Regions from separate parts of the Streptomyces sp. NPDC088707 genome, predicted to be linked through region 2. Evidence: riboswitches for the same ligand, from Rfam matches in the RefSeq annotation. Region 2 holds a riboswitch; the other holds the start of a gene.

Region 1 (15,457 bases), on a different contig from region 2:
GGATCCTCCGCGGCGAGGCCACCGACGCCCAGATCGCCGGCTTCGTCGTGGCCCTGCGCGCCAAGGGCGAGACCGTCGAGGAGATCACCGGCCTCGTCCGCACCATGTACGAGCACGCGAACACGATCGAGGTGCCCGGCGCCACCGTCGACATCGTGGGCACCGGCGGCGACGGCGCCAAGACCGTCAACATCTCCACGATGTCGGCGATCGTCGTGGCCGGCACCGGCGCCAAGGTCGTCAAGCACGGCAACCGGGCCGCGTCCTCCGCCTCCGGCGCCTCCGACGTCCTGGAGAAGCTCGGCGTCAACCTGGACCTGACCCCGAAGCGGGTCGTCGAGGTCGCCGAGGAGGCCGGGATCACCTTCTGCTTCGCCGTGAAGTTCCACCCGGCGCTGCGCCATGTGGCGACGGCCCGCAAGGAGCTCGGCATCCGGACCGTCTTCAACTTCCTCGGTCCGCTCACCAATCCGGCCCGCGTCCGGTCCCAGGCGACCGGTGTCGCCGACGCCCGGGTGGCCCCCATCGTCGCCGGGGTGCTCGCCGAGCGCGGCTCCTCCGCGCTCGTCTTCCGCGGCGACGACGGCCTCGACGAGCTGACCACCACCGCCACCTCGCGGGTCTGGGTGGTCCGCGACGGTGCGGTGCGGGAGGAGGCCTTCGACCCCCGGGACGTCGGCATCGACCTCGTCCCCGTGGAGGCGCTGCGCGGCGCGGACGCCTCGTACAACGCCGACGTGGCCCGCCGGCTGCTCGCGGGGGAGACCGGTCCGGTACGGGACGCGGTGCTGCTCAACTCGGCGGCGGCGCTGACCGCGCTCGCGCCGGGGGAGGGCACCCTGGTGGAGCAGATCCGCGCCGGCATGGAGAAGGCCGCGGAGGCCATCGACTCCGGCGAGGCCCGCCGGGCCCTGGAGCGCTGGGTCGCCGCCAGCAACGCCTGACCTCCGCACGGCGCACGCCCACGACCCCGGTCCAGTATGCGGACCGGGGTCTTGCGCTTCGGCGATCATGTGGCAGGATGCTCTACAGGTCACGAGTGACAGCGTTTTGGCCCCGGCTTGCTGTCCGGCAACCCTCCGTCCGTGGCGGGGTGCCCCGGGTGATGACCAGGCCGTAGGCAGCGAGGTCTACGGCAAGCGCGGACCCCTCGAACACCAGGGGTCCTGGTCTCTCGAGGAGCTTTTTCCGTGAGCAAGCGAATGCGATAGGGCGAGTACGCCCCTTCTTCACCCTCGGATCATCGGATCAGGGTCACTTCCGCGTACCCCGTGTACCCCTGAGTCTCCCCGTGCACCTGTGCACCCGTGTCTTCCGAGGCCTCTCACCCGTACCCCGCCCTCTCCGGCCGCGTACGGGATCACCGAAGCCATTCCGCACCGCCCGCCGGGAGATACCGCCATGTCCGCACGCCCTGACGCCGTCGCCACCGCCGAGACCGCCGCCACCCCCGCCGCCACCCTCGTCGAGACCGCTTCCGCCGAGACCGCCGCCGAATCGGCCGATCCCTGCTGCGCCGCCCCGCTCCCGGTGCTCGGCCGGGACGTCACCGTCCCGCTCGTCACCGGCGGCGAGGTGACCTACGCGGCGCTCGACTACGCGGCCAGCGCCCCCGCTCTCCAGCGGGTGTGGGACGACGTCGCCGCGTACGCCCCCTACTACGGCAGCGTCCACCGCGGCGCCGGGTACCTCTCCCAGCTCTCCACCGACCTCTTCGAGAACAGCCGCGTCACCGTCGCCGAGTTCCTCGACTGCCGCCCCGGCGACCAGGTCGTCTTCACCCGCTCCACCACCGACTCGCTCAACCTGCTCGCCGCCACGCTCCCGGCCGACTGCCAGGTCTTCGTCTTCGAGACCGAGCACCACGCCTCGCTGCTGCCCTGGCGGGACGCCCGCGTCACCTACCTCAACGCCCCGCGCACCCCGGAGCAGGCCGTCGCCACCCTGGAGCGGGCGCTCGCCGACCGCGACCCCTACGGCCCCGCCCTGGTCTGCGTCACCGGCGCCTCCAACGTCACCGGTGAGCTGTGGCCGGTGAAGGAGCTCGCCGCCGCCGCGCACGCCCACGGCGCCCGGATCGTGCTCGACGCCGCCCAGCTCGCGCCCCACCACCCGGTCTCGGTCCAGGAGCTCGACGTGGACTGGATCGCCTTCTCCGGGCACAAGCTGTACGCGCCCTTCGGCTCCGGCGTCCTCGCGGGCCGCGCCGACTGGCTGCAGGACTCCGAGCCCTACCTCGCGGGCGGCGGCGCCTCCCGCAAGGTGGCCCGTCGGGCCGACGGCGGTGTGGACGTGGAGTGGCACACCACCGCGGCCCGGCACGAGGCAGGTTCCCCGAACGTCATCGGCGTCTACTCCATCGCCTCCGCCTGCAAGGCGCTCACCGAGGCCGGCTTCGACACCCTCGTCGAGCGTGAGCGGCACCTGATCGCCAAGGTCCGGGAGGGACTCGCCGAGGTCCCCGAGGTCAAGGTGCTCTCGCTGTTCGGCGACGACGCGCCGCGCGTCGGCGTCATCTCCTTCGTCGTGGAGGGCTGGAACAGCTCCCACTTCGCCGCCGCGCTCTCCGCCGAGTACGGCATCGGCGTCCGCGACGGTCTCTTCTGCGCCCACCCGCTGGTCCGCACGCTGCTCGGCAGCGACCCGCAGGACCCGGGCGAGTGCGGCGCCCCCGAGGCGGCCCCGGGGGAGAGGTCGCTCAACGCCATCCGGGTGAGCTTCGGCGCCGGTACGCCGGACGAGCACGTGGAGCGTTTCGTCGGCGCCGTGAAGGAGCTCGTCCGCGACGGCGCGCAGTGGAAGTACCGTACCGAGGACGGCCGCTGCGTCCCCGATCGCGGCTGATCACTCACTCGTACGGGTGAAGGGGGCCTCCCAGCGGGAGGCCCCCTTCAGCATGCCGTGAACGCGGTCTCAGGACTCCAGACCGATGGCGAAGGCCGCCTCCAGATCGTGCTGGGAGTACGTACGGAAGGCGACATGCGTGTCCGTGGCCTCGACGCCCGGGATCTTGCTGATGCTGCCGGGGATGACGTCCGCCAGGTCGTCGTGACGGGGCACGCGGACCATGGCGATGAGGTCGTAGGTGCCGGTCACCGAGAAGACCTCGCTGACGCTGTCGAGCCCGGCGATCGACTCGGCGATCTCGGGGATGCGGTCCACGCTGGTCTTGATGAGCACGATCGCGGTGATCACGGCTGGCTTTCTCCCTCGGTCGCCGCGGTTGGGGCTTTCACTCTATCCCCACCCCGGTAGCGCCCCCAGGCGTAGAGGAAGCCGACGGAGAAGCCCACCACATGGGCCAGATAGGCGACGCCCGGACCGGCGCCGGCCGCCCGCGCCGCCAGCCACTGCAGCACGAACCAGAAGATCAGCACGATCCAGGCCGGGAAGCGCAGCGGCAGGAAGAAGAGGAACGGGAAGAGACTGGTGACCCGGGAGCGCGGGAAGAGGAAGAGAAAGGCCCCGAGCACCCCGGAGATCGCCCCGGACGCCCCGACCAGGGTCTGCTCGCTGTTCGCGTGCGCCACCGCGTACCCGAGCAGCGCGAGGTAGCCCGTGCCCAGGTAGAAGAGGGCGAACTCGACGGGACCCATGCGCTCCTCGGCCATGGCCCCGAAGACGTACAGGAACAGCATGTTTCCCAGCAGGTGGAGCCAGCTGCCGTGGACGAAGAGCGCGGTCAGCGGGGTGAGCAGGGCGCGGGGGTCGCCGCTCATCAGCTCGGCGGGGACGACGCCCCAGCGCCGGAAGTACTCGCCCTGCGCCGCGAGGAGCCCGTCCCCCGTGCCGTACACCGGGTTGAGCCCGGAGACCGGGCCGATCACGAAGAGCACACAGCAGGCGGCGATCAGTCCGTACGTCACCGTGGGGCCATCGAGGGTGCCCCGCCAGGACCCCCGGACGGCGCGGACCGCATCTCGCCAGTCGATCATGGACAGATCATGGCGTACCGGGGCCGAACTGGACAGAGTGCCTCGCCGTGCCCCCGCGTACCGGCGAGGCCGTAGGGTAACGGGCAGTACGACCGCAGTTCGACGGCGCACCGCGGCTCCCGCACCTGGTACCACGCAACAGGAAGAAGGACGGCACGATGACGACGGTTCCCCTGCCGACCGCCGACACCCGGTGGCGCTGCACGCTCTGCGGCAACCTGACCCGCTTCGACGTGACGCGCTCCTCCAAGGTCGTGGAGTACGTCCATCTGGACCTCGCGGGAGACCCGACGGTCGAGGAGCGGCAGGTGGTCAGTGAGACCATCGAGTCGGTCCGCTGTCGCTGGTGCAACGCGGTGGATCAGATCGAACTGGTGGACAGGCCGGGCGCCGCCTCCTGAGGGACGGCGCGGACGACATAGGGGTGACGGATCGTGGAGCAGCCCGCGCACGGTGGAGAGCCGGCCGGCGCGGCAGGTGACGCTGCCGAGACGCTCGACCACCCACTGCCGGAAGGCGTACGGCGGCGGGTCGTCGCGCTGGTCGCCGACGCCTTCGGCGGGCTGACCGTCGCGGAGCTGCCCGCACCCCTGAGGCAGTACGCCCGGTTCACCGCGTCCCGGCGCGCCAAGTTCGCCGGGAACGCCATGGCGGCGGCCCTGGAGAGCGACCCGCTGTTCCGGCAGCGGATCGGCGAGCGCTTCAAGCAGGGCCAGCCCGAGCTGGCCGGAGCCGTCGAGACCGGCACCCCGCCCGCCGCGGCCGACCCCGTCGACGTGGCGGCCGCGGCCTATGTGCTGCGCCCGCCGGGCTGGGTCAAGCTGGTGGCGGCCGCGGGCGAGGAGGCCCTGCGCGTCGACGCCGAGCGGGCCGACGAGGCGGGCCGGCGCGAGCTGGAGCGGCTGCGCGAGGAACTCGCCGCCGCCCGGGACCGCTCGCGGGGCGAGGCCGAGCAGTTGCGGCACGATCTGGAGGCGGCCCGGAAGGAAGCGGAATCGCTTCACCGCAAGCTGCGCAGCGCCCAGAGCGACGTGAAGCGCGGCGAGGCCGCGCTGCGCCGCGTCCAGGGCGAGATCGACGCCGCCAAGGCGGAGGCGGCCGCCCAGGTGTCGTCCGCCGAGAGCGAGAGCCGTCGGCTCAAGGCCCGGCTCGGCGAGGTCGAGGCCGCCCTGGAGGCGAGCCGCAGGACGGCCCGGGAGGGGCGCTCGGTGGAGGACATGCGGCTGCGGCTGCTGCTCGACACCGTGCTCGACGCGGCCCAGGGGCTGCGCCGCGAACTCGCGCTGCCGCCCGTGTCGGTGCACCCGGCGGACACCGTGGACGCGGTGGAGCCGGGCCGGATGTCCCCGAAGGACATCGCGGCGCGGGCGCTCTCCGAGACCGACCCGGCGCTGCTCGACCAGCTGCTTGCGCTGCCGCAGGCCCATCTGGTCGTCGACGGCTACAACGTCACCAAGACCGGCTATCCCACGATGCCGTTGGAGAAGCAGCGGCTGCGGCTGCTCGGCAGTCTGTCGGCCCTCGCGGCCCGCTCGGGCGCCGAGGTCACCTGTGTCTTCGACGGGGCGGAGCTGGCGGCGCCGGTGCTCCTCGCGCCGCCGCGCGGGGTGCGGGTGCTGTTCTCCAAGCCGGGTGTGACCGCGGACGAGTTGATCCGCCAGCTGGTGCGGGCCGAGCCGCCGGGCCGGCCGGTCGTGGTGGTCTCCACCGACCGCGAGGTGGCCGACGGGGTGGCGAAGGCCGGGGCGCGCCCCGTGGCGTCCGCGTTGCTGTTGAAGCGGCTTTCGCGGCTCTCCTGATGCATCGCCACACATGGCAACTGTTGTGTCTTATGCCCGAATTCTGGAGGGCGGACCGTCAAGTGGCCATCACTGCCTGTGTGGTGCGTGTAAATTAAGTGGTCCCTGAGCGATATTTTTGCCAGTGGGATTTGAACTGATCACAAGTTGGTCACTAGGGTCGGAGCTCGAACCTTCGCGCGGTTGATCACCCATCCGGGGTGGCGGCGGAGGAACCGCCTGCCCTTACCGGTTGGGCGGCTCTGAGGAAGAAGGAGCTCGCCTTCGTGGCGTCCCACCGTCGACCCAAGCAGCCGAGCCGCATGCGCGTGACCGTACTCACCGCGACCGCGGCCGCCGCCGTAGCGCTCACCGCCCAGACGGGCGCCCAGGCGGCCCCCGCCAAGCCCAAGATCGACGAGGTCAAGTCGAAGGTCGACAAGCTGCACCACGAGGCCGAGGAGGCCACGGAGCAGTACAACCTCGCCGAGGAGCGCCGCGGCAAGCTGCAGGAGGAGATCGGCAACCTCCAGGACAAGGTGGCCCGGGGCCAGCAGGAGCTCAACACCCTGCGCGACCAGATCGGTTCGGTCGCCAGCGCCCAGTACCGCTCCGGCGGCATCGACCCGGCCCTCCAGCTCTTCCTCTCCGCAGACCCGGACACCTACCTCGACAAGGCGTCCGCGATCGACCAGCTGAGTGCCCAGCAGGCCGACGTCCTCACCTCGATCCAGGCCAAGCAGCGCAGCCTCGCCCAGCAGCGCGCCGAGGCCACCACGAAGCTCGAGGACCTCCAGGACGTCCGCAAGACGCTCGGCGAGAAGAAGAAGAAGTTCCAGGGCAAGCTGGCCGAGGCCCGCAAGCTCCTCAACACGCTGACCGAGGCCGAGCGGGCCAAGATCCGGCAGAAGGAGCAGGAGCAGGCGCAGCGCGCCAGCCGCGCCGCCGGCGAGCGGATCGACCTCGGCAACGAGGCCCCCGCCTCCGGCTTCGGCGCCGCCGCGCTCGCCGCGGCCGCCACCCGGGTCGGCATGCCGTACGCCTCCGGCCACGAGGGCCCCAACTCGTTCGACTGCTCCGGTCTGACCCAGTGGGCCTACGGCAAGGCCGGCGTCGACCTCACCCGCACCACGTACACCCAGCAGAACGACGGTACGAAGATCGGCCGCAGCCAGCTCAAGCCGGGCGACCTGGTCTTCTTCAACGGCCTGTCGCACGTGGGTCTGTACGCGGGCAACAACACGGTCCTGCACGCCCCGTACTCGGGCGTCAACGTCCGCTACGAGTCCATGAACACCCTGGGCTCCTTCCAGTTCGGTGTCCGCATCGGAGGCTGACCCGCCACGACGCGACCCGCGCAGCCGTACCGCCCAATCGGGTGGTTCGCCGCGACGCGAGCTGACCTGACGCCCCGCCGGTGACCTGTGATCTCCGGCGGGGCGTCACTTTGTGTGCCCGGCGCCTTCGTTGGACGCGGAGTGATCAGCGGCTACTGTCTGCCGCGCCAGTCAGCGTCGAGCCGAACGGAGCGCGATTCGTGGCGTCCCACCGCCGACCCGCCCGGGTCACCGTCCTCACCGCCGCCGCGGCCACCGCCGCGGCGACCCTCGGGGCCGTCCCCGCGAGCGCCGAACCCGGCGCCGGGGCCGCGGCCACCCGTGCCACGGTGGACCGCCTCTTCGAGGAGGCCGAGAAGGCCACGGAGGGCTACAACCGGGCGGACGAGAAGGCGGACGCGCTGCGCCGGACGGTCTCCCAGGCCCAGGACAGCCTCGCCCGGGGCCAGGAGCGCATCAACCACATGCGGGGCGCGCTCGGTTCGGTCGCCGGCGCCCAGTACCGCTCCGGCGGCATCGACCCCGCCCTCGCCCTGCTGCTCTCCTCCGACCCGGACACCTACCTCGACCGCGCCTCCGCGCTCGACCGGATCACCGCCCGCCAGGGAGCGGCGCTCGGCGAGCTCCGGCGGGAGCAGCGCCGGCTGAGCCAGAAGCGCTCCGAGGCCCGCACGGCCCTGGTCGAGCTGGAGCGCAGCCGGGCCGAGGTGGCCCGTCACAAGCGCGTCGTCGAGGGCAAGCTCGCCGAGGCCCGCCGGGTCCTCGCCGGCCTCACCGTCGAGGAGCGCGCCGACTTCGACCGGGCCTCGCGCTCCGGCGGACGCGCGGAGGAGCTGCCGCCGATGCCCGAGGCGGCGGCCCCGGGTTCGTCACGGGCTGCCGCCGCGGTGATCGCCGCCCGCAGCGCGGTCGGCAAGCCCTATGTGTGGGGGGCGACCGGACCCTCCGCCTTCGACTGCTCGGGCCTGATGGTCTGGTCGTACGGGAAGGCCGGGATCAGCCTGCCGCGGACCTCCTCCGCCCAGCGGTACGCGGGCCGGCAGGTGCCGCTCTCCCAGGCACAGCCCGGCGACCTCGTCACGTATCGCGGCGACGCCAGTCATGTGGGGATCTACGCCGGCAACGGCCAGGTCATCCACGCCCCCTACCCGGGCGCGCGGGTCCGCTACGACCCGGTGAACATGATGTCGCACGTGACGGTGACCCGGGTCTGAAACGAATTGCGGTCCGGGCCCGGGGGCGCCTCCGGCCGGGGCCGGGGCCGTACCGGGAGCAGTTCCCGCCGATCCGACCGTACGATCGGAGGCGTGGCGGGTCAGGGGTGTGGAGCGCGGAGGCCGGCGACGGCCTGCCTGGCGGCCCTGCTGCTCGTGCTCGCGGGACTCGTCGGCTGCGGTGCGCGCGCCGACCGGCCCGCCGACACGGCCGCCCGGGAGATACAGGGACTCCTCGACCGGCACGCCAGGGCGCTCCTCGACCGCGACCAGCCCGGCTACCTCGCCGCCGTCGACCCCTCGTACGCCCCGACCGCCCTCGCCGTCTTCCGTCGGCTCGCGACGGTGCCCGTCGACGGCTGGACCTACCGGCTCACCGGGGTCGACCGCACGGCCGCCGACCGCGTCACCGCCCGCGCCGACCTCGGCTACCGGCTCGAGGGCCACGACAGGCGGCCCCTCACCGGCGCCCGGGTCCTCGACCTGACCGAGCGGGACGGACGCTGGTACGTGACCGGTGACCGTCCGGCGCGGGGGGCGCCCCGGCACCTCTGGGAGCAGGGCGACGTGGTGACCGTCCGGGGCACCCGTTCGCTCGTCCTCGGTGTCGGCCAGAGGCCCGAGCGGCTCCGGGAGATCGCCGCGGCGGCGGACCGGGCCGTTCCCGCCGTCTCCGCCGCGTGGCCCGTCGGGTGGGCCCGTGACGTGGTGGTCCTCGTCCCCGGGTCGCTCGCGGGGATGGGCGAGCTCCTCGGGGCGCCGGGGGACTCCTACCGGGGCATCGCCGCCGTCACCACGGGGGAGACCCGGGGCGGCGCGGACGCCCCCGCGGACCGGGTGATCGTGAACCCGGAGGCGTACGGGGTCCTCGGGGAGTTCGGACGGCAGCTCGTCCTCACGCACGAGACCGTCCATGTCGCCACCCGCGCCGCCACCACCCCGTCCACCCCGGTCTGGCTCTCCGAGGGCTTCGCCGACTGGGTCGCCTACCGGGACGCCGACCGCACCGCCGCCGAGGCCGCCCCCGAACTGCGCCGCGCGGTCCACTCGGGGGAGCTGCCCGCCCGGCTCCCGGAGGACCCTGACTTCGCCTTCGGCGCCGACGCGGAGGCGCTGGCCAGGGCGTACGAGGGCGGCTGGTTGGCCTGCGAGCTGATCGCGGACCGCTGGGGCGACACGAAGCTGACCGACTTCTACCGCGCGGTGGGCGCGCACCCGGGCCGGGAGGGCGCCGTGGAGAAGGCCCTCCAGGAGGTGCTCGGCACCACCCCGGAGGAGTTCACCGCCGACTGGCGGGAGTACCTGGGGAAGCGGCTGGGGTAGGTCCTGCCGGGCCTCCGGGCCTCCAGGCCTCCGGGTCTGCCGGTTCTGGCGGGCCTGCCGGGTCTGCCGGGCCTCCGGGCCCGCCGGGCCTGCCGAAGGAGAGCGGCGTGAAGAAGCGCCGGCCGTCGGTGATCTCGGCGGCTCAGCGGCCGCCGGCGGGAGCCGACGGCCGACGCGGTTGATCCGGCGACCGCCCTTCCGGGCGCGTCTACCGGGAGTTCTTCCCGTCGTCGGCCAGCCGGAGCAGGGTGATGCCGTCCCGCGCCTCGACAATCCGGTATCCGGGCACGCCCGGGTCGGCCGACTCCAGGGCCTTGCCGGTCGGGCACTCCGGGTCGGAGTTGTCGGCGACGTCGTAGATCAGCCACTCGGGTCGTTCCTTCGGGGGGAAGGAGCGGGGGAACAGGCACACCTCGCTGACGGAGGCCCGGTCGGCGAGCTGGGCGGCCAGGCGGTTCGAGGCGGCCACGGTCGCGCCGTCGGGGATCTTCTCCAGCAGCGCGTCCGAGGTCCTGACGTAGGCGGAGTCGCTCCACGTCCGTGGCAGCACGACCTCGTGCAGGGGATGGGTGAAGAGCGTGACGCTCGTGGCCACCGCGCCGACGACGCAGGCCGGCACGAGTCTGCGCGCGCTCACTCCGTTCGCGACCGCGTGGACGGCGGCGGCGAAGGCGATGGGCATGAGGACCGCGCTGTAGTGGAAGTCCATCCCCCAGTAGAAGGGGTTCGATCCCGTGAAGCGCCAGGCCAGCGTCGGCAGCGCGACCAGCAGGAGCGGCGACCGGAGGGCCAGGAAGCCGGTCGGGGCGACGATCATGAAGAGCGTCAGCCATTTCACCGGGGGCCAGAGGGCGCCGGCGGCCTGCGCCAGCATGCCGACCTCTTCGGCGGTCTCGGGCGGCAGATAGGCGAACTGCCCGAGGGGATTGAAGTACGGAAGGACCACCAGCATCTCCAGCGCCGTGGCGCCGGCCCCGAAGGCGGCGACGGCGAGCCCCGTCACCCGCGGCCCCTTCCACGCCACATAGGCGCCGATCGCCGCGACCGTGAGCCCCAGGTCCTCCTTGACCAGCACCAGCGGCAGCGACCAGAGGGCCGCCGCGCGCCAGTTCTTCCGGCCGGCGGCGCAGAGCGAGAGGGACAGGAGCGGCACCGCGAAGGAGACTTCGTGGAAGTCGAAAGAGATGAGTGCGGCAATTCCCCAGGAAGCGCCGTACGAAATTCCGATCCAATAGGCGAACTTGCGTCCCCCTGCTTTGTCGGCCCATTTCATCAGGGGAACTATGGAGAACGCCACGAGGGCTGCCTGGCAGACGAGCAGTGTATAGCTGGACGGGAATGCCCTGTATATCGGGGCGAGGAGCGCGAGGATCGGATGGAAATGATCCCCGAGTGTGTTGTAGGCGGGCCCCTTGAGATCGGAGTACGGCGCGGAGAACTCGGAGTAGGACCTCACGATCTGGGTGAAGATGCCCAGGTCGTACCCCGTTGTGAGGTTCGCCGCGTGGCGCCGTGCCGACAGGAGGAGATAGATCAGGAAGAAAGCGAGGGAAACCAGGAGGAAAGGCTTCCCCGATATGCCTGCCGAGGCTTTCGGTACATGCTCTGCGGGGGCGCCTTCGCCGGTCTTCCCGTGCCGCTGAAGCGTGTCGACCGAGAGAATCGAGTTGTTCATGTCAGCAGAAGAACCTAACGGGAAGGCAAAGGTGCCCCAGGGTAGCACCCGTGCGTATCGGTGTTCGGGCCACTACCGCTCAGGCCGAACCGGCCAGAACCCTTTCCCGCTCGGGCCGGCGCGTCTGCCCCGGGATGCGCACGACGCCCGCCTCGGTCACCGTGTGCCGCCACAAGGCGCGGCAGGCGGAGAACGTGGCGACGACCAGGAGGCCGTTGCGCAGGAACAGCACGGCGATGCCCAGGGGATCGCTCTGCGTCACATGCGAGAACCAGACGGGGTACTCGAACTGCGTCACGGCCGTCGCCCACAGCACCAGATGGGCGGGGCGCCGCATGCACGTCGACCGGTAGGCGAGACAGACCGCGGCGAGACCGAACAGCCAGATCATGTACTGCGGTGAGATCACCCGGCTCGTCACGGTGAAGAGCAGGACCGCGACGAAGGCCGCGTCCGCCGTCGTCGACGAGGAGAACCGGCGCGCCCTGAACCGCCACAGCGCCAGCCACGCGAACGCGGCGATCGTCAGCGCCATCGCACCGGACGACACCCACGAGACGTAGGGGCCGAGGAACTCCATGGACCCGTAGTTCATCCGGGCCTCGCCCTCCCAGCCGAAGTGCCGGGCCACGTGGAACACCATCGCCCCCAGCGACTCGACCTCCGTACCCCGCTCGCTCTGGTACGAGAGGAAGGCCAGCGACCCCGGCATCCAGGCCACGCAGAGCAGCAGCACCGCGCCCGCCGCGCCCGCCGCGACCGGCCAGGAGCGCCAGGTCGCCCCGCCCTTCGGGGTGCCCGCGAGCAGCAGCGCCGGCCACACCTTCAGGACCGCGCCGAAACCGGCGAGCACACCGAGAACGCGCGGGTCGCGGCCGACGGCCAGCAGGGCGGCCACGGCGACGGCCGTCACCATGACGTCGTAGCGGGCGTACGCGGTCGGGCCGAGCAGCGGCACCGCTGCCAGCCAGAGCCAGGCGCCCCGCATCGAACGGCCGGCGCGGCGGCCCGTGTGCAGGAGGAGGCCCATGACGAAGGCGTCACAGAGGAGCGCCAGGACGAAGAAGGCCGACGCGTAGCCGAGGAAGGGCAGCAGCACGGGAGAGAGGATCGCGAGGGCGGCGGCCGGCGGGTACTGCCAGGTCACGTCGTCCCGCGGATACTCGCCGGTCCGCAGGACGTCGTACCAGCCCTGGTAGATCTGCCCGACCTCGGCCGTCGCGTCGGGACCGGGGACCACCACGACCCTGAACACGCACAGCAGGAGGATGATCCGGGTCAGCCCCCAGAGGCCGAGCGGGAGGCGGAGACGCGCGCGTGATCCGATGCCCACTGCCCCCGTCATACCTGTCCCGTTCCTTGTCCTGTCGGCCCGCTGCCGCGGGGGGATGGTGGTGCTGGGCGGTGGGTGCGCTCGCGGTACTGTCGGCCACGATGCACAAGACCCTGATCGTAACCAACGACTTCCCGCCGCGTCCGGGCGGAATCCAGGCCTTCCTGCACAACATGGCCCTCCGCCTGGATCCCGACCAGATCGTGGTCTACGCCTCCACCTGGAAGCGCAGCCGCGAAGGGATCGAGGCGACGGCCGCGTTCGACGCCGAACAGCCTTTCACGGTCGTCCGGGATCGCACCACCATGCTGTTGCCCACACCTCGGGTCACGGCCCGGGCCACCGCGCTCCTGCGCGAGCACGGCTGCGAGTCCGTGTGGTTCGGCGCGGCCGCGCCCCTCGGCCTGATGGCCCCCGCGCTGCGCAGGGCCGGCGCACGGCGACTCGTCGCCACCACGCACGGGCACGAGGCCGGCTGGGCCCAGCTGCCCGCCTCCCGGCAGCTGCTCCGCCGGATCGGCGAGGGCACGGACACCCTCACCTACCTCGGCGAGTACACCCGCTCCCGGATCGCGGCCGCCCTCACGCCCGCCGCCGCGGACCGCATGAGGCAGCTGCCGCCGGGCGTCGACGAGAAGACCTTCCACCCCGACTCCGGCGGCGCCGAGGTCCGCGCCCGCCTCGGGCTCAGCGACCGCCCCGTGGTCGTCTGCGTCTCCCGGCTCGTCCCGCGCAAGGGCCAGGACACCCTGATCAGGGCCATGCCGCAGATCCTGCGCCGGGTGCCGGACGCCGTCCTCCTGATCGTCGGCGGCGGCCCGTACGAGAAGGATCTGCACCGCCTCGCCGCCGAGACCGGGGTGGCCGGATCCGTACGCTTCACCGGCGCCGTCCCGTGGTCGGAGCTGCCCGCCCACTACGGCGCGGGCGACGTCTTCGCCATGCCCTGCCGCACCCGGCGCGGCGGCCTCGACGTCGAGGGCCTCGGCATCGTCTACCTGGAGGCCTCCGCGACCGGCCTTCCCGTCGTCGCGGGCGACTCGGGCGGCGCCCCCGACGCGGTCCTCGACGGCGAGACCGGCTGGGTCGTCCGCGGCGAGTCCGCCGAGGACACCGCCGACCGCGTCAGCACCCTCCTCCTCGACCCCGAGCTCCGCGCCCGCATGGGCGAGCGGGGCCGCGCCTGGGTCGAGGAGAAATGGCGCTGGGACCTCCTCGCGGAGCGTCTCGAGGAGCTCCTGTAGCGAGCGTCCCGGTGGGACGGAGGAAACGGCCGGAGGCCCGGGGCGACACAGCCCCGGGCCTCCGGCCGTCTGTACGCGGGACCGCATCAGGCCCGGTAGATCGCCTCGATCTCGTCGGCGAAGTCCTTCGCCACCACGTTCCGCTTCAGCTTCAGGGACGGGGTGATGTGGCCCGCCTCCTCCGTGAACTGCGCCGGGAGGATGCGGAACTTGCGGACCGACTCGGCCTTGGAGACCGCCGCGTTGCCGTCGTCGATCGCGCGCTGGACCTCCGCCATCAGGTCCGTGTCGTCGCGGAGGGTGGCCGCCGTCGAGCCCGCCGGCTTGCCGTGCTCCGAGGCCCAGCGGCCCAGGAACTCCTCGTCGATCGTGACCAGCGCGCCCACGAACGGGCGGCCGTCGCCGACCACCATGCACTCCGCGACCAGCGCGTGCGCCCGGATCCGGTCCTCGATGACCGCCGGGGCGACGTTCTTGCCGCCCGCCGTCACCAGGATCTCCTTCTTCCGGCCGGTGATCGCGAGGTAGCCGTCCTCGTCGAGGGTGCCGATGTCGCCCGTGTGGAACCAGCCGTCCGCCAGCGCCTCGGCCGTCGCCGCCTCGTTGTTCCAGTACCGCGAGAAGATGTGCTCGCCGTGCAGCAGCACCTCGCCGTCGTCGGCGATCCGCACCACCGAACCCGGCAGCGGCTGACCGACCGTGCCGATCTTCTGCCGGTCCCAGGGGTTGAACGCCGTCGCCGCGCACGACTCCGTCAGGCCGTAGCCCTCCAGGACCGTGAAGCCGATGCCCCGGAAGAAGTGACCCAGCCGCTCACCCAGCGGCGCGCCGCCCGAGATCGCGTACTCGCCGCGGCCGCCGAGCACCGCCCGCAGCTTGCTGAAGACCAGCTTGTCGAAGATCCTGTGCTTCAGCCGGAGGCCGAAGGACGGGCCCTGCGGGGTGCTCAGCGCCCTGCTGTACGCGATGGCCGTGTGCGCGGCCTTGTCGAAGATCTTGCCCTTGCCGTCGGCCTGCGCCTTGGCCCGCGCCGAGTTGTAGACCTTCTCGAAGACCCGGGGCACGCCCAGGATCAGCGTCGGCCGGAACGAGGCCAGCTCGTCCGTGAGGTTCTTGATGTCGGGCACGCAGCCGAGGCGGATCGGCGCCATCACGGAGGCGATCTCGACGAGCCGCCCGAAGACGTGCGCGGCCGGCAGGAACAGCAGCACCGAACACTCGCCGGTACGGAACAGCGGCTTCAGCCGCGCCACCACGTTGCCGCACTCGGCGAAGAAGGCCCGGTGGGTCAGGACGCAGCCCTTGGGGCGCCCCGTCGTGCCCGAGGTGTAGACGATCGTCGCCGGGTCGTCCGCGTTCGCCGCGGACATGCGCGCGTCGAGCAGCTCGTCGGACACGTCGAGGCCGGTCGCGGTCAGCTGCGCGACCGCGTCGTCCTCGATCTGCCAGATGCCCTTCAGCTCCGGCAGCTCCGCCCGTACGGACTCCACCGACTCCTGGTGCGCACCGCTCTCGACGAGCACCAGCGTCGCGCCCGAGTCGCCGAGGATCCACTGGATCTGCTCCGGCGAGCTGGTCTCGTACACGGGCACGGTCACGCCGCCCGCGCTCCAGATCG
Region 2 (15,457 bases):
CGTGGTGGAAGGCGAGCTCCAGGGCGGCGGGGTGGAGGTGGGTGCCGTCGTTGATGAGCTCGACGGTGATCCGCTCGTCCTCCAGGAGGGCGGCGATCGGGCCGGGCGCGCGGTGGCCGAGGGCGGGCATCGCGTTGTAGAGGTGGGTGGCGACGGTGGCGCCGGCGTCGATGGCCTCGACGGTCTGCTCGTAGCTGGCGTCGGTGTGGCCGATGGCGGCGATCACGCCGTGCTCGGCGAGCAGGCGTACGGAGTCGATGCCGCCGGGCAGTTCGGTGGCGAGGGTGACCATCTTGGCCTGGCCGCGGGCGGCGTCGATCAGCTTGCGGACGTCGGCCGGGTCGGGGTCGCGGAGCAGCGTCTCGTCGTGGGCGCCCTTGCGGCAGGGGGAGATGAACGGGCCCTCGAAGTGGAGGCCGGCGATCTCGCCCTGTTCGGCGAGCTCGGAGAGCAGCCCGGCCCGCTGGGTGAGGAAGTCCATCTCGCCGGTGACGAAGGAGGCGACGACGGTGGTCGTGCCGTGCAGCCGGTGGGTGTGGACGCCCTTGAGGACCTCGTCGACGCTGCCGGAGGTGAAGGACGCGCCGCCGCCGCCGTGGTTGTGCATGTCGACGAAGCCGGGGACGAGCCAGTGCCCGGTCAGGTCGAGGGTCTCGGCGCCTTCGGGGACGGCCCCGACGATGCGCTCGCCGTCGACGATCACACGTCCGTTCTCGACGATTCCGGTGGGCAGCACGACGTGTGCGCCGGCGAGAACCTGGTGATCGGCCATCAGGCGGAAACCTCCGAGTCGGTGGGGCGCTGGGGGCGCCGGTCGGCGAGCAGGTCCCAGGCGAGGAGGCCCGCGCCCAGGCATCCGGCGGTGTCCCCGAGGGCCGCCGGGACGATGGCGGGCAGCTTCTGGAACGTGACTCGCTCCTCCACCGCGGCCCGAAGTGGTGTGAACAAGGTTTCCCCGGCCTCGGCGAGTCCGCCACCGATGATGAGCGTGCGGGGGTCCAGCAGGGTGAGGGCCGTGACCAGGCCGTCCGCGAGGGCGTCGACGGCGTCCTGCCAGATCCGGAGGGCGGCGGCGTCGCCGGACTCGACGGCCTTGGCGCAGTCGGCCGCGTCGGCCTTCGGGTCGCCGCTCGCCTCGGCCCAGGCCTGGGAGACGGCGGAGGCGGAGGCGTACCGCTCCAGGCAGCCGCGCTGGCCGCAGCCGCAGACGGTGCCGCCGGGGCGGACGACGATGTGGCCGATCTCGCCGGCGTAGCCGTGGGCGCCGGCCTCGATGCGGTCGCCGATGCCGATGGCGCCGGCGATGCCGGTGCCGAGGGGCACGAAGAGGAAGCGGTCGGCTCCGTTGCCCGCGCCGATGCGGCCTTCGGCGAGGCCGCCGGTGCGGACGTCGTGGCCGAGGGCGACGGGGATGCCGTCGAGTCTGCCGCTGAGGAGTTCGCGCATGGGAACGTCGTGCCAGCCGAGGTTGGCGGCGTAGACGGCGATGCCGTTCTCCGCGTCGACGATGCCGGGGACGGCGACTCCGGCGGCCGCCGCGGGCTCGCCGTAGCGCTCCTGGCCGAGGGCGCGGAGCTCGGCTGCGAAGCCGAGGATCGTCTCCACGACGGCCTCGGGGCCGCGGTCGCGTCCGGTGGCGCGGCGGGCTTCGTGGAGCAGGGTGCCGTCCGCCCCGACGAGGGCGGCCTTCATGCCGGTGCCGCCCACATCCAGGGCGATGACGTGTCTCACGGGTGACAGTTTGGCCCTGGGGGACCCAAAAGGTCTAGTCCACTGCCGAGGATTGTTGCGTACGGATACAAATTCGGGTCCCGTCATGGGGCCCATCGTCCCGGTGACGTTGCGGAAGTGATACCCGAGTGGTGTAGACCTCATACCCGCGCACGCGAGAGACTTACGGCCCTGCGCAGAGCAAACGTGCGGCTCGATGCAGCTCAACGACGAGCAAAAGGTGGATGAAGCCGTGGAGCGGCGACGATTCCTTGGATTGACCGCGGCCGTCGCCGCACTCGGACTGACCGCCACGGTCGCCGGCTGTGGCTCGCTCGGAGGCGACTCCGGCGACGTGACCCTGAGACTGGTCGCGGCCGACTACGACCTCACCGGCGGCGACACCACCAAGAAGTACTGGGCCGACCTCGTCACCGCCTTCGAGGCCGGCCACCCCGGCGTCAAGGTCGAGGTGCAGGTCGAGTCCTGGGACGACGTCGACCGCAAGGTCGCCGAGATGGTCGCGGCCGACAAGGCCCCCGACATCGCGCAGATCGGCGCCTACGCCGACTACGCCGCCGCCGACCAGCTCTACGCCGCCGACGAGCTGCTCTCCATACCCGTCCAGTCCAACTTCCTCGCGCCGCTCGTCGACGCCGGGGAGCACAAGCGGATCCAGTACGGGCTGCCCTTCGTCGCCTCCACCCGGCCGCTGTTCTACAACAAGTCCCTCTTCGACGAGGCCGGCGCCAAGGCCCCCACCACCTGGGACGAGCTCGCCGAGGCCGCCGAGAAGCTGAAGGACAACGGTGTCCGCACCCCCTTCGCGCTGCCCCTCGGCCCCGAGGAGGCCCAGGCCGAGGCCCTGATGTGGATGCTCAGCGGCGGCGGTGGCTGGACCGACGGCACCGACCACTACGCGGTCGACTCCGACGCCAACATCAAGACCTTCGACTGGCTCAAGAACAAGCTGGTCGGCAAGGGCCTCACCGGGCCCGTCGCCCCCGGCAAGCTCAACCGCAAGGCCGCCTTCGCCGCCTTCGCGAACGGCGAGGTCGGCATGCTCAACGGCCACCCCTCGCTCCTCAAGGAAGCCGCCAAGAAGGGCGTCGAGGTGGGCCAGGTCCCGCTCCCGGGCGCCGACGGCCACGCCGAGGCCGCCATGGGCGTGGCCGACTGGATCATGGGCTTCAAGCAGAACGGTCACCGCAAGGAGATCGGCGACTTCCTCAACTTCGTCTTCAGCGACGAGAACGTCCTGAAGTTCGCCGGCGACAACGACCTCCTGCCGGTCACCGTCACCGCCTCCACCCGCATGGAGACCGAGCCCGAGCACGCCAACCTGCGCGTCTTCCTCAAGACGCTCCCGGAGAGCCAGCTCCCGCCGGTCGGCAAGACGTCCTGGGCCAAGGTCAGCGAGAACGTCAAGCAGAACATCGGCAAGGCCGTCACCCCGGCCGGGGTCCCCGCCGAGGTCCTCGGCGCGATCGGACGCGCGGCGACGGCGGCGGAGAGCGCCGAGTAGGCGTTCGCGCGACCGGGCGGCCACGGCGTCGAGGAGCGCTGGATAATAGGTTGGTCGCATGACCGAGGAGCGGGAAGCGGCGGACAGCGGTGACGAGGGCGGGCTCGGTGAGCGCGAGCGGGCCCTCCTCGCCGTGGAGCGCCGCTCCTGGCCGGGGCCCGGCGCCAAGGAGCGTGCGGTCCGCGAGACCCTCGGACTCTCCCCGACCCGCTACTACCAGGTGCTCAACGCCCTCCTGGACGACCCCAGGGCCCTCGCCCACGATCCGGTGACGGTGAACCGGCTGCGACGGGTGCGGGACGAGAAGCGGAAGAGGCGGTAGCGCTCCCGTCTTGTTCGCGGCCCTGACGTGGGCGGCGTGCGTGGGTAGGGTCGGGAGTATGGTCAGTCTCCCGCATCCGACCACATCCGCCGGCCGCGACGGTCTGGCCGCGCTGCTCGCGCGGCCCGAGAAGGCCGTCGTCGCCCTCGACTTCGACGGCACCCTCGCCGAGATCGTCCCCGACCCCGAACGGGCCCGCGCCCACCCCGGCGCCGTCGAGGCGCTCGCCGCGCTCGCGCCCGAGGTCGCCTCCGTCGCCGTCGTGACCGGTCGCCCCGCCGGGGTCGCCGTCCGGTACGGCGGCTTCGCCGGCGTCCCCGGCCTGGAGCACCTCGTCGTCCTCGGCCACTACGGCGCCGAACGCTGGGACGCGGTCACCGGCACCGTCCGGGCCGCCGCCCCGCACCCGGGCGTCGCCTCCGTCCGCGCCGAGCTCCCCGGCTTCCTCGACCGGGCCGGCGCCTGGCCGGGCGTCTGGATCGAGGAGAAGGGCCGCGCGGTCGCCGTCCACACCCGCCGCGCCCTCGACCCGGAGGGCGCCTTCGAGGCCCTCAAGGGCCCGCTGAGCGACCTCGCCACCCACCACGGCCTCGTCCTGGAGCCCGGCCGCATGGTCCTGGAGCTGCGTCCGCCGGGCATGGACAAGGGCGTCGCGCTCGCGGAGTACGTACGGGAGGTGGGCGCCGGGTCCGTGCTCTACGCGGGCGACGACCTGGGTGACCTGCCGGCCTTCGCCGCCGTCGAGAAGCTCCGCTCCGACGGCACCCCGGGCCTGCTGGTCTGCAGCGGCTCGACGGAGGTCCCGGAGCTGGCCGACCGCGGGGACCTGGCGGTGCCGGGCCCGCCGGGGGTGGTGGAGTTCCTGGGGGCGCTGGCGGCGGCGGTACGGGGGGAGGCCTGAGCCGGGGCCGGGCCCGTCAGCCCTTCCGTACGAGCAGGTCCACCGGGCTGGTCGCCTCCCCGGAGCGGGCCGCCGCCCCGGAGCGGGGCGGCTCCTAGCTCTCCTCCCGCAGCGCGTCGAGCTGGTTCAGGAACCAGCGCTGCGGGGGCAGGGCCGTCGCCTTCGCGGCGAGGCGCTTCGTGCGGTCGGCGCGTTCCGGCAGGGGCATCGTCAGAGCGGTGTGGAGGGCGTCGGCGGTCTCCGACACGTCGAAGGGGTTCACCGCCAGGACGTCCTCCCGCAGTTCCTTGTACGCGCCCGCGCCCGTGGACAGGACGAGCGCGCAGCCCGCGTCCGAGACCACCGGTATCTCCTTCGCCACCAGGTTCATGCCGTCGCGCACCGGGTTGACCAGGGCCACGTCCGCCAGGCGGTACGCGGCGAGGGAGCGGGTGAAGTCGTCCTCCACGGACACGATCACCGGCTGCCAGTCCGCCGTGCCGAACTCCGCGTTGATCTCGGCGGCCAGTTCCGCCACCGAGGCCGTGTACGCGCGGTACGACTGCAGGTCCTGCCGGGAGGGGTACGCCGAGGCCAGGTGGACCACCCGGTCCCGCCACTCGGGGTGGACGGTGAGCAGCTCCCGGTAGGCGAGGAGGCCGCGCAGGATGTTCTTCGAGAGCTCCGTGCGGTCGACGCGGACGACGGTGCTGCGCCCGCCCACCTCGGCGCGGAGCCGGGCGAGGGCCTCGTCCACCTCGGGGCGGTGGGCCAGGGCCCGCAGCTCGTCGCCGTCGACGCCCAGCGGGTACGCCCGGACCCGGGTGCGGCCCTTCCCCGCGCCGTGGCGGCGCCACTCCACCCCGTGCCAGGGGTCGCCGCTCGGCCACACGCCCCGGGCCGTCCCGGTCGGGTCGTCGCGCTGGGAGCAGCAGCTGATGAACGCCGACGCCCATCCCCAGGTGTGGAAGCCCAGCTCGTCGGCGCCGAGCATGCCCCACAGGAGCTCCTCGACGATGTCGTCCGGCACCATGCGCAGGTACTCGGAGGACACCCACGGTGTGTGCGTGAAGTGTCCGATCCGCAGGTCGGGGCGGAGCTCCCGCAGCATCCCGGGGACGAGCGCCAGGTGGTAGTCCTGCACCAGGACCGCCGCGCCGTCGTCCGCCTCGGCGGCCAGGGCCTCGGCGAAGGCGCGGTTGTAGGCGCGGTACGACTCCCAGAGGCGGCGGAACTCCGCGTCGAAGACGGGCTCGCGGGGGGTGTCGTACAGGTGGTGGTGGAGGAACCACAGCACCGAGTTCGCGATGCCGTTGTACGCGTCGGCGTACACCTCCGGGTCGATGTCCAGCATCCGGACGCCCGGCTCGGCGATGCCGCGCCGGACGGCCTCCCGGTCGCCCTCGCCGAGCGCCGCGCACACCCACAGGCTGTCCTGCGAGGAGACGGCGCTCAGCCCGGAGACCAGGCCGCCGCCGCCCCTGCGGGCGTCGAGCTCACCGTCCTCCCCGCGCACGTACGAGACGGGTCCCCGGTTGGATGCCACGAGCACAGATGCCATGGGGCGAACCTAGCCCGTCCGGTAAACGCTCAAACGTACGTATACGAGACGGGTGGATCCGGCCACGGAGGGTGGCCGGACCTCCGGACGGCCGTCAGTTCTCGCGCCGGCCGCGCATCGCCGCCTTCGCGACCAGGCCCGTCGCCGCGAGGGCGAGGCCCAGGGCGCCCAGCAGCCACAGCCGTTCGCCGTTGCCGCCGGTCTCGGCCATCGAGCCGCCGCCGTTCCCGCGCGGTCCCGGGGCCGGGGGCGCGGGGGCGGAATCGGCGGGGGCCGGGGGCGGCGTGGGCTCGACCGGGGTCGGTGTCGGGTCCACGGGAGTGGGCGTGGGGTCCGCCGGCGTCGGGGTCGGATCCACCGGGGTCGGTGTCGGCGTGGGGGTCGGCTTCGGCTTCGGCTTCGGCTTCCGGATCTCCGGGGCGGCCCCGCAGGCCGGGTCCTCGCTGCCGGCCGCGCAGTTGGAGCGGGGGGTCTCGACCACCACGCGGTCGCGGAGCCGCCCGTCCCCGGCCGGCGGGTTCTTGATCTTCACCGAGTAGGTGACGGTCGCCGTCTTCCCGGCCGGGACGGTCCCGACGTACCCGATCCTCGGCGCCTGGTAGGTCGCCGTGCCCAGGTCCGTCCGCACGTCGCCCCGGTAGTCGGCGTCGTCGAGGTTCCCGGTCAGGTCGTCGCTGAACCTGGCGTTCGGGTAGTCGTGCGCGCTGACGTTCTTCGCGGTGATCGTGTAGGTGAGCGTGTCGCCCGGCTTCACCGTGCGCGGGCTCGCCGTCTTGGTGATCTCCAGGTCGGGGACCGGCACGGAGAAGGCCAGCGCGGAGGGCACGTAGGTGTCGCCGCGCGTCGAGAAGGTCAGATCGGCCGAGGTGGCGCCCTGCGGGACGGCGCCGTCGGGGATGTCGAAGGCCTTCGCGTCGATGCTCAGGTTGTCGACCAGGTCGGGGGCGACGGCACCGTCGTCCCCGCTGATGAAGAAGTTGCCGGTGCTGCCCGTGTGGGCCTCGGTGACGTTCCTGCCGTCGACGAGGAAGGTGTCACCCGGGGTGTTCCGGTCGCCCTCGTACGCGGTGACGCTCGCCCGCGCCTTGCCGCCGCTCCGGCGGAAGCCGTCCACGGTGATCGTGGTCGCGGGGGAGGAGGAGCGCTGGAGGACGTGCCCGCCGTACACGTACACGTTCCGCCGCTCGGGCGCGCGGACCGGGTCGGGGCCCGGGAACCGGTGGACGACGGTCAGCGACCAACCCGCCACGCAGCCCTTGCCGCCGGGCGCCCAGATGTTGCCGACGGCCACCTGTGCGTCCGTCCCCGAGGTGCCCGCGAACGCCGCCGTCACGTCCGACTCGCCCGTGTAGTAGTGCGGGCCGTCGGTGTCGGCCGGGTCGGCGACCATGCTGTCGATCGAGACCGGGGTCGCGGCGCCGGTGCCGACCCTGATCACCGGGGCGGTCGTCGTGGGGTCGCCGGGCGAGCGCTCGACGTCGGCGCCGGAGATGTCGCAGCGCTTCAGCTGCGCCCCGCTCGGGCCCTTGTACGTGCCGTCGTTGCCGCCCCAGAAGAGCCGGGCGTACGCCACCTCCGCGCCCGCCGGGATCCGCACCCGGCCGGTGCTGGAGCCGTACGCGCTCCCCAGGGCGCCGGCGTCGAGCCGCCGCATCACGAAGGTGTCGTCGTTGTCCGCGCCCTGGCCGGTCGCCGCGAGCGCACAGCGGGCGGCCAGGTCGGCGGGGGCGGTCGGACAGCCCATGACCGTGTTCCCGATGGTCGTGAAGTCGCCGTACAGCGATTCGCCGTACCGCTTGCCGAACGGCTCGACCACGTCCGCCGCGGCCGGCCCCGCCGCGGTGAACGCGAGCGAGCCCGCCGTCAGTCCGACGGCCACGACGGCCGCGAGCACCCTGCCCAGGTGATGTTGTCTGAAGCGCATAAAAGGGCAATGTAGGCAAAACAGATCATCATGGGGCGTTACGCCACGCGGCGGCGGGCGTACTCCACGATGTCGGCCATCGGTGGCCGCTCCTCCGTGTCCACCGCGTACGTCCGCGGCTCGAAGCCCTTCTCGCCCCGCTCGAACTGCGTCAGCAGAGGCCGCACCAGATGTCCCCGCGAGAGCCGCAGCTGCGCCGTCCGGTAGATCGCCGCCGCCATCCGGCCCAGCGCCTGCCCGTCCTGGTGCCGGTGCTTGCGCACCCCCACGTCCACCTGCGCGAGCGCGTCCAGACCCACCGTGTGCAGCGCGTCCACGAGCAGCCCGAGCTCCACCCCGTAACCGACCGGGAAGGGCAGCCGTTCGAGCAGGGACCGGCGCGCCGCGTACTCGCCGCCCAGCGGCTGTACGAGGCCGGCCAGCTGCGGCCAGTGCAGATTGAGCAGAGGGCGGGCCACGAGCTCCGTCACCCGACCCCCTTGACCAGGGGTGTCTCCGAACGGGCGGTCGTACATCGCCTTCACGAAGTCCACGTCCGGGTCGGTGAGCAGCGGGCCCACGATCCCCGACACGAAGTCCGCCGAGAAGTCCCGCAGGTCCGCGTCGACGAAGCACACCACGTCCCCCGTGGTCACCATCAGCGACCGCCACAGGACCTCGCCCTTGCCCGGCACGGCCGGTATCCGGGGGAGTATCGCGTCCCGCGCGACCACCCGCGCCCCGGCCGCCGCCGCCACCACCGCCGTACGGTCCGTGGAGCCCGAGTCGATCACCACCAGCTCGTCGACGAGCGGTACCGCCTCCGACATGAGCTCGCGCCGGATCACGGCGACGATGTCACCCACCGTCGCCTCCTCGTTCAGCGCCGGCAGGACGACGCTGACCTTCGTGTTCCGCTTCGCGGCGAGGATCCGCTCCAGCGGCCGGTCCGCCACGGACCAGGACCGCCGGTCCAGCCAGCGCTCCACCTCTTCCAGCACGTGATCTCCATCTCGCGGTTCGGACGGCCGGTCCAAGCGTCCGGGCCTTCGGTTACAGTCTTGAACAACGCGGATGCCCGATGCACGTCGGGGTGCCGCCCGCGTCGGAGCGCAGGAACGAAAGTCCACCGCGCTTCACAATCGAATACCGCTCATCCAGAGGGGCAGAGGGAAACGGCCCGTTGAAGCCCCGGCAACCCTCCAGTCGGTTTGTCTCGCCCACCCGTCTCCCGGCCACCACCCCAGGTGGAGCCCTGACGGGCACAGCTTTCATGCGCGAGGCCCCCGGCTAGGGAAGGTGCCAAATCCGTCTCATGACGAAAAATTCGTCATGGGAAAGATGAGGAGAAAGGGCCTCGCCTCCATGGCTGTACAGACTGCTACCCCCGCCACCTCGGTCGACCTCGGTCCCGCGTCCGGACTCTCCTGTCGCGAATGCGGTGAAGTCTTCCCGCTCGGCCCGATCTTCGCCTGCGAACTCTGTTTCGGACCGCTCGAAGTCGCGTACGACCTCCCCACCGGTGACCCCGAGGCACTGCGCAAGCAGATCGAGGCCGGCCCCGCCAACATCTGGCGCTACGCCCCGCTGCTGCCCGTCCCCGCCGACGTCGCCGACAAGCCCAACCTGAACCCGGGCTGGACCAAGCTCGTCCAGGCCGACAACCTCGCCCGCGAGATCGGCGTCGCCCCCGGCAAGCTCTTCGTCAAGGACGACTCCGGCAACCCGACCCACTCCTTCAAGGACCGGGTCGTCGCCCAGGCCATCGAGGCCGCCCGCGCCTTCGGCTTCACCACCCTCTCCTGCTCCTCCACCGGCAACCTGGCCGGCGCCGTCGGCGCCGCCGCCGCCCGCGCCGGCTTCCGCTCCTGCGTGTTCATCCCGCACGACCTGGAGCAGGGCAAGGTCGTCATGGCCGGTGTCTACGGCGGTGACCTCGTCGCCATCGAGGGCAACTACGACGACGTCAACCGCTTCTGCTCCGAGCTCATCGGCGACCCGCTGGGCGAGGGCTGGGGCTTCGTCAACGTCAACCTCCGCCCGTACTACGGCGAGGGCTCCAAGACGCTGGCGTACGAGATCTGCGAGCAGCTCGGCTGGGTCATCCCCGACCAGCTCGTCATCCCGATCGCCTCCGGCTCCCAGCTCACGAAGATCGACAAGGGTCTCCAGGAGCTCGTCAAGCTGGGCCTCGTCGAGGACAGGCCGTACAAGATCTTCGGCGCGCAGGCCGAGGGCTGCTCCCCGGTGTCGGTGGCCTTCAAGGCCGGCCACGACGTCGTACGGCCCCAGAAGCCGAACACGATCGCCAAGTCGCTCGCGATCGGCAACCCGGCCGACGGCCCGTACGTCCTCGACATCGCCCGCCGCACCGGCGGCGCCGTGGAGGACGTGAACGACGAGCAGGTCGTGGACGCGATCAAGCTGCTCGCGCAGACCGAGGGCATCTTCGCCGAGACCGCGGGCGGCGTGACCGTCGGCGTCACGAAGAAGCTCGTCGAGAACGGGCTGATCGACCCGAACCTCACGACCGTCGTCCTCAACACCGGCGACGGACTCAAGACCCTGGACGCGGTGGCCGACACCTCTCAGGCGACCGTCACCATCCGCCCGAGCCTGGACGCGTTCCGCGACGCCGGCCTGGCCCTCTGAAAGGTTTCGAAGACATGGCCGTGAACGTCCGCATCCCCACCATCCTCCGCACCTACACGGGCGGTCAGTCCGAGGTCCAGGCCGAGGGCGCGACCCTCGCCGAGGTCATCGCGGACCTGGAGAAGAACCACACGGGCATCGCCGCCCGCGTCCTGGACGACCAGGGCAAGCTGCGCCGCTTCGTCAACGTCTACGTGAACGACGACGACGTGCGCTTCGAGCAGGGCCTGGAGACGGCCACCCCGGCCGGCGCCGGCGTCTCGATCATCCCGGCCGTCGCCGGAGGCTGACCGTCGAACTCGGTGCCGGAGGCTGTGGGCCTTCGCGGGCCCACCGGTTGTCCCCGTCTTTCTTAATTGCCCCTTCCGCGCCATAAAGCGGAAGGGGCAATTCTGCATGGTTGAGCGCGGTAGAGTTGGGGAAGTCCCCTCCGCTGCTCATGCCAGGCGCATATGAGAATGCGTCCCCGCGCGACAAGAAGCAGCCAAAGTGTGTGCGCGTTGTGTACCTTCTGCGCGCTTTGCCGGGCCCGACTTGCCCGGTCATCCAAGGGAATCTCCCCAATTCGCCTTTCCGTGGCGCCCAGAATTCTCGCTCGATTGACCTGTTGCAGAGGGCAGTTGGGCAGATACATTCAGCCGCGGTCGACGCGTTCCGGCGCAGGGTCTGACCCGGGTTCCGCGAAGTGCGGGTCCCGCGCAAGGGCCAGTAATAGGGGAGTTAGGCATGGCTCAGGGCACCGTCAAGTGGTTCAACGCGGAGAAGGGCTACGGCTTCATCGCGGTCGACGGTGGTGCGGATGTTTTCGTCCACTACAGCGCGATCCAGATGGATGGCTACCGCAGCCTCGAAGAGGGACAGCGAGTCGAGTTCGAGATCTCGCAGGGCCAGAAGGGTCCGCAGGCGGACATGGTCAAGCTCGCCGTCTGAGCGCGGCGCGATCGGCCACCGACGCAACGACGTCGAGGGGCCCGCATCCCTGAGGGGAAGCGGGCCCCTCGCGCGTTCCCGCGCCCCTCTCGCGCCCCCCGTCCACCTCCCGAAACTCGAGAGTCGCTTGCACTCTCATAGGGCGAGTGCTAATCATTGGCGTTAGCACTCGGAAGGTGAGAGTGCTACGAGGATCGGGCAGACGAGGCCGCCGGCCGGGTGGGGCAAGGAACCACGCGGAGCTGCGGAGGCCGTCCGTCGCGGGCGTCGGCGCGGTCCTGGAGCGTTATCCACCCCATGTCCGGGAGGACCACTTCACATGGCCAAGATCATCGCGTTCGACGAGGAGGCCCGGCGCGGTCTCGAGCGCGGCATGAACCAGCTCGCTGACGCCGTCAAGGTCACCCTCGGCCCCAAGGGTCGCAACGTCGTCCTCGAGAAGAAGTGGGGCGCCCCCACGATCACCAACGATGGTGTCTCCATCGCCAAGGAGATCGAGCTCGAGGACCCGTACGAGAAGATCGGCGCCGAGCTGGTCAAGGAAGTCGCCAAGAAGACGGACGACGTCGCCGGCGACGGTACGACCACCGCCACCGTTCTCGCCCAGGCGCTCGTCCGCGAGGGCCTGCGCAACGTGGCCGCCGGTGCCAACCCGATGGCCCTCAAGCGCGGAATCGAGAAGGCCGTCGAGGCCGTCTCCGGCGCCCTGCTCGAGCAGGCGAAGGATGTCGAGACCAAGGAGCAGATCGCTTCCACGGCCTCCATCTCCGCCGCCGACACCCAGATCGGCGAGCTCATCGCCGAGGCGATGGACAAGGTCGGCAAGGAAGGCGTCATCACCGTCGAGGAGTCCCAGACCTTCGGTCTGGAGCTGGAGCTCACCGAGGGTATGCGCTTCGACAAGGGCTACATCTCGGCGTACTTCGCCACCGACATGGAGCGTATGGAGGCGTCACTCGACGACCCGTACCTCCTGATCGTCAACTCCAAGATCTCTTCGGTGAAGGACCTGCTCCCGCTCCTGGAGAAGGTCATGCAGTCGGGCAAGCCGCTGCTGATCATCGCCGAGGACGTCGAGGGCGAGGCCCTGTCGACCCTGGTCGTCAACAAGATCCGCGGCACCTTCAAGTCCGTCGCGGTCAAGGCCCCGGGCTTCGGCGACCGTCGCAAGGCCATGCTGAACGACATCGCCATCCTCACCGGCGGCACGGTCATCTCCGAGGAGGTCGGCCTGAAGCTGGAGAACGCGGGCCTCGACCTGCTGGGCCGCGCCCGCAAGGTCGTCATCACCAAGGACGAGACCACCATCGTCGACGGTGCCGGTGACAGCGAGCAGGTCGCCGGTCGCGTGAACCAGATCCGCGCCGAGATCGAGAACAGCGACTCGGACTACGACCGCGAGAAGCTGCAGGAGCGCCTGGCGAAGCTCGCCGGCGGTGTTGCGGTCATCAAGGCCGGTGCCGCGACCGAGGTCGAGCTCAAGGAGCGCAAGCACCGCATCGAGGACGCCGTTCGCAACGCGAAGGCGGCCGTCGAGGAGGGCATCGTCGCCGGCGGTGGCGTGGCCCTGCTCCAGGCCTCCTCGGTCTTCGAGAAGCTCGAGGCCGACCTCGCGGGTGACGAGGCCACGGGCGCGAACATCGTGAAGCTGGCCCTTGAGGCCCCGCTGAAGCAGATCGCGGTCAACGCCGGCCTCGAGGGCGGCGTCGTGGCGGAGAAGGTCCGCAACCTGCCCGTCGGTCACGGCCTGAACGCCGCGACCAACGAGTACGTCGACCTCATCGCCGAGGGCATCATCGACCCGGCGAAGGTCACGCGCTCCGCGCTGCAGAACGCCGCGTCGATCGCCGCGCTGTTCCTCACCACCGAGGCCGTCATCGCCGACAAGCCGGAGAAGGCGTCCGCGCCGGCCGGCGGCGGCATGCCGGGCGGTGACATGGACTTCTGATCCTCCGGGATCGGTGGTTCATCGCTGAACGCGAAGCTCAGCACGAACGAGGGCGGCACTCCCCGGCAGGGGGGTGCCGCCCTCGGGCGTTGGGGAGCGCCGCGGTCAGCGCATGTCGACGTAGTCACCGCCGGCCGAGGCCGGGGTGTTGAAGTGCTTGCCGTCGCCGTAGTGGCGGAGGCGCCAGCTGCCGTCCCCGGTGACCTTGGCCTTCAGGGACACGTTGCCGCTCGCGTTCGACCGGCCGGTCGCCACCTGTTTCCACGTCGTGGAGCCCCGCGGCTGGAACTGCAGGACGACCGGGGCGTTCGCGTACGCGCGCCACTTGTTGTCCGTGTAGTGCTGGAGCCCGCCGGTGACCGTCACGTACCCGCCCTTCGCGACCGGCTCGGGGCCGGCGTTCAGGGAGACGATCCGGGTGTCGATGCGGGTCAGCCGCAGCGTGCCGGTGCTGGACTCGGCGAACTGGTCGGTGGTGAGGTGCCGGAGACGGAAGGTGCCGCCCCGGCTCGCCGCCGAGGCCGTGAACTCGTTGTAGTAGGCCGAGTTGACGTTTCCCCAGGCGATCGCCTTCCAGGCGCCGCCGACGAGCTGCTCCAGCCGGACGAACTGGGCCGTCGTGAAGTTCGGTTCCGCCTCGTACCGGGCGCCGAAGGTGCCGGAGACCGTGACCCGGCCGTCGGCGGAGAGCCCGTACGTGCGGAGGTCGGTGCGGGAGTCGAGGGGGATGGCCAGGGCGCCGTAGTGCGCGGGGAACTCCACGTACCGGTCGGGCGACTCGACCGCGAAGCCGCCGGACTCCTTGCCCGCGACGGCGATGAGCCGGGCGGTGAACCGGCCGTCCGTCCCGGTCCGGACGACGGTGCTGGAGCCCGTTCCCCAGGTGGGGCCGCCGAGCCGCACGCGCACCTCGTGGTTCGCGACGGGCGCGCCGGCCGCGGCCGGGTCGGTCATCCGGCCGCTGACGGTCACGGTCTCCCCGTCGAGCGCCCGCTTCTTGTCGGCGGTGGCAGTGACGGCCACCTTGCGCGACTCGTGCTGGTAGACGCTGAGGTGATCCGTCACGGTGCCGTGGAGCTCGGAGGTGTCGGCGGTGACCGTCGCCCAGAAGGCGAGGTTCGGGATGTTCAGGTCCGCGCTGGAGATCGGGAACGGTGGCGACGTGAAGCGGCCGTCCGCGTCGGTGACCGCCTGTCGGGGCGGGCTCTGCGTCCCGTCCCGCGGCGGGTCGAGCCGCTTGACGGTCACCGGCAGGTCGGCCAGTGCGACCCGGTCCCCGGAGCCGGGCTGGATGCCGACGACAGTGCCCGAGGGGCGGGCGTTGCGGTCGGCGTACGTGGGCTTGGTGGGGACGAGGGTGATCTCGGGGCGGAGCCGGAAGTCGAGCTGTCCGGCGTCGGTCCGGGTCTGCTTGTTCCCCAGCGAGTCGGTGGCGGTGACGTCGATGGCGTACGTCCCGAGGGCCGGGATGCGGCCGCCGTCCTCGACGAGCTTCAGCACGGCCGCGTCGGGCAGGCGGAAGGTGGTGGCCTGGGCCGAGGGGTTCCAGGGATCGGTCACGCCCGCGAGCGTCGGGATGTCGACGAGGACGGTGTCGCCCTGCCGGACCTGGGCCGAGACCTTGGTGATCTTCGCCTGAGGGGCGTCCGTCCAGGCGGTGACCTGGAAGATGCCGCGCTGGGTGTCGTCGGTGAGGGCCCGGCCGATGCCGACGAGCGGGTCGGCCGCGGTGGCGGGCGCGGCGGTGACGGCGAGGGTCGTCGCGGCGAGGGCTGCGGCGGCCAGGCCCGCCGTCAGGGCGCGGGAGGGGCGGAGGTCAGCGCGCATCGATGTAGATCGCCTTCGTGTCGCTGTAGAAGTAGGTGCCCGTGGTGTTGAGGTACGCGGCCCAGGAGCCGTCGCCGTAGGCGGTGGCGCGGTAGCTGAACCGGCCGCTGCTGTTGGTGGTGATGCTCTTGGTCACCCAGTACCACTGGTTCTCGTTCCTGGGCTTGTAGACCAGGGTCAGCTTGGCTCCGGCGAGCGG

Evidence for each region. Region 2 has a riboswitch for S-adenosylmethionine ahead of thrC (threonine synthase). Riboswitches for the same ligand answer to the same signal wherever they lie in the genome.
Region 1: linked by a shared signal. The riboswitch ahead of ACIP84_RS17210 (aminotransferase class V-fold PLP-dependent enzyme) and the one ahead of thrC (threonine synthase) in region 2 are both predicted to bind S-adenosylmethionine.

What each region holds. Positions count from the first base shown of each region.
Region 1 is NZ_JBIVLV010000005.1:162,233-177,689, forward strand. It holds gene trpD (anthranilate phosphoribosyltransferase) at 1-944, shown strand, start outside; SAM riboswitch class IV at 1,032-1,148, shown strand; gene ACIP84_RS17210 (aminotransferase class V-fold PLP-dependent enzyme) at 1,402-2,844, shown strand; gene ACIP84_RS17215 (Lrp/AsnC family transcriptional regulator) at 2,914-3,195, opposite strand; gene ACIP84_RS17220 (rhomboid family intramembrane serine protease) at 3,192-3,935, opposite strand; gene ACIP84_RS17225 (hypothetical protein) at 4,094-4,336, shown strand; gene ACIP84_RS17230 (NYN domain-containing protein) at 4,370-5,734, shown strand; gene ACIP84_RS17235 (NlpC/P60 family protein) at 6,001-7,050, shown strand; gene ACIP84_RS17240 (NlpC/P60 family protein) at 7,251-8,264, shown strand; gene ACIP84_RS17245 (hypothetical protein) at 8,358-9,587, shown strand; gene ACIP84_RS17250 (DUF2079 domain-containing protein) at 9,796-11,262, opposite strand; gene ACIP84_RS17255 (glycosyltransferase family 87 protein) at 11,342-12,607, opposite strand; gene ACIP84_RS17260 (glycosyltransferase family 4 protein) at 12,697-13,839, shown strand; gene ACIP84_RS17265 (AMP-dependent synthetase/ligase) at 13,926-15,457, opposite strand, start outside.
Region 2 is NZ_JBIVLV010000011.1:46,434-61,890, forward strand. It holds gene nagA (N-acetylglucosamine-6-phosphate deacetylase) at 1-772, opposite strand, end outside; gene ACIP84_RS29345 (ROK family protein) at 772-1,731, opposite strand; gene ACIP84_RS29350 (ABC transporter substrate-binding protein) at 1,928-3,235, shown strand; gene ACIP84_RS29355 (DUF3263 domain-containing protein) at 3,294-3,557, shown strand; gene otsB (trehalose-phosphatase) at 3,616-4,458, shown strand; gene ACIP84_RS29365 (trehalose-6-phosphate synthase) at 4,553-5,998, opposite strand; gene ACIP84_RS29370 (hypothetical protein) at 6,093-7,922, opposite strand; gene ACIP84_RS29375 (glucosyl-3-phosphoglycerate synthase) at 7,961-8,902, opposite strand; SAM riboswitch class I at 9,052-9,249, shown strand; gene thrC (threonine synthase) at 9,243-10,553, shown strand; gene ACIP84_RS29385 (MoaD/ThiS family protein) at 10,568-10,843, shown strand; gene ACIP84_RS29390 (cold-shock protein) at 11,280-11,483, shown strand; gene groL (chaperonin GroEL) at 11,803-13,431, shown strand; gene ACIP84_RS29400 (hypothetical protein) at 13,537-15,258, opposite strand; gene ACIP84_RS29405 (hypothetical protein) at 15,248-15,457, opposite strand, start outside.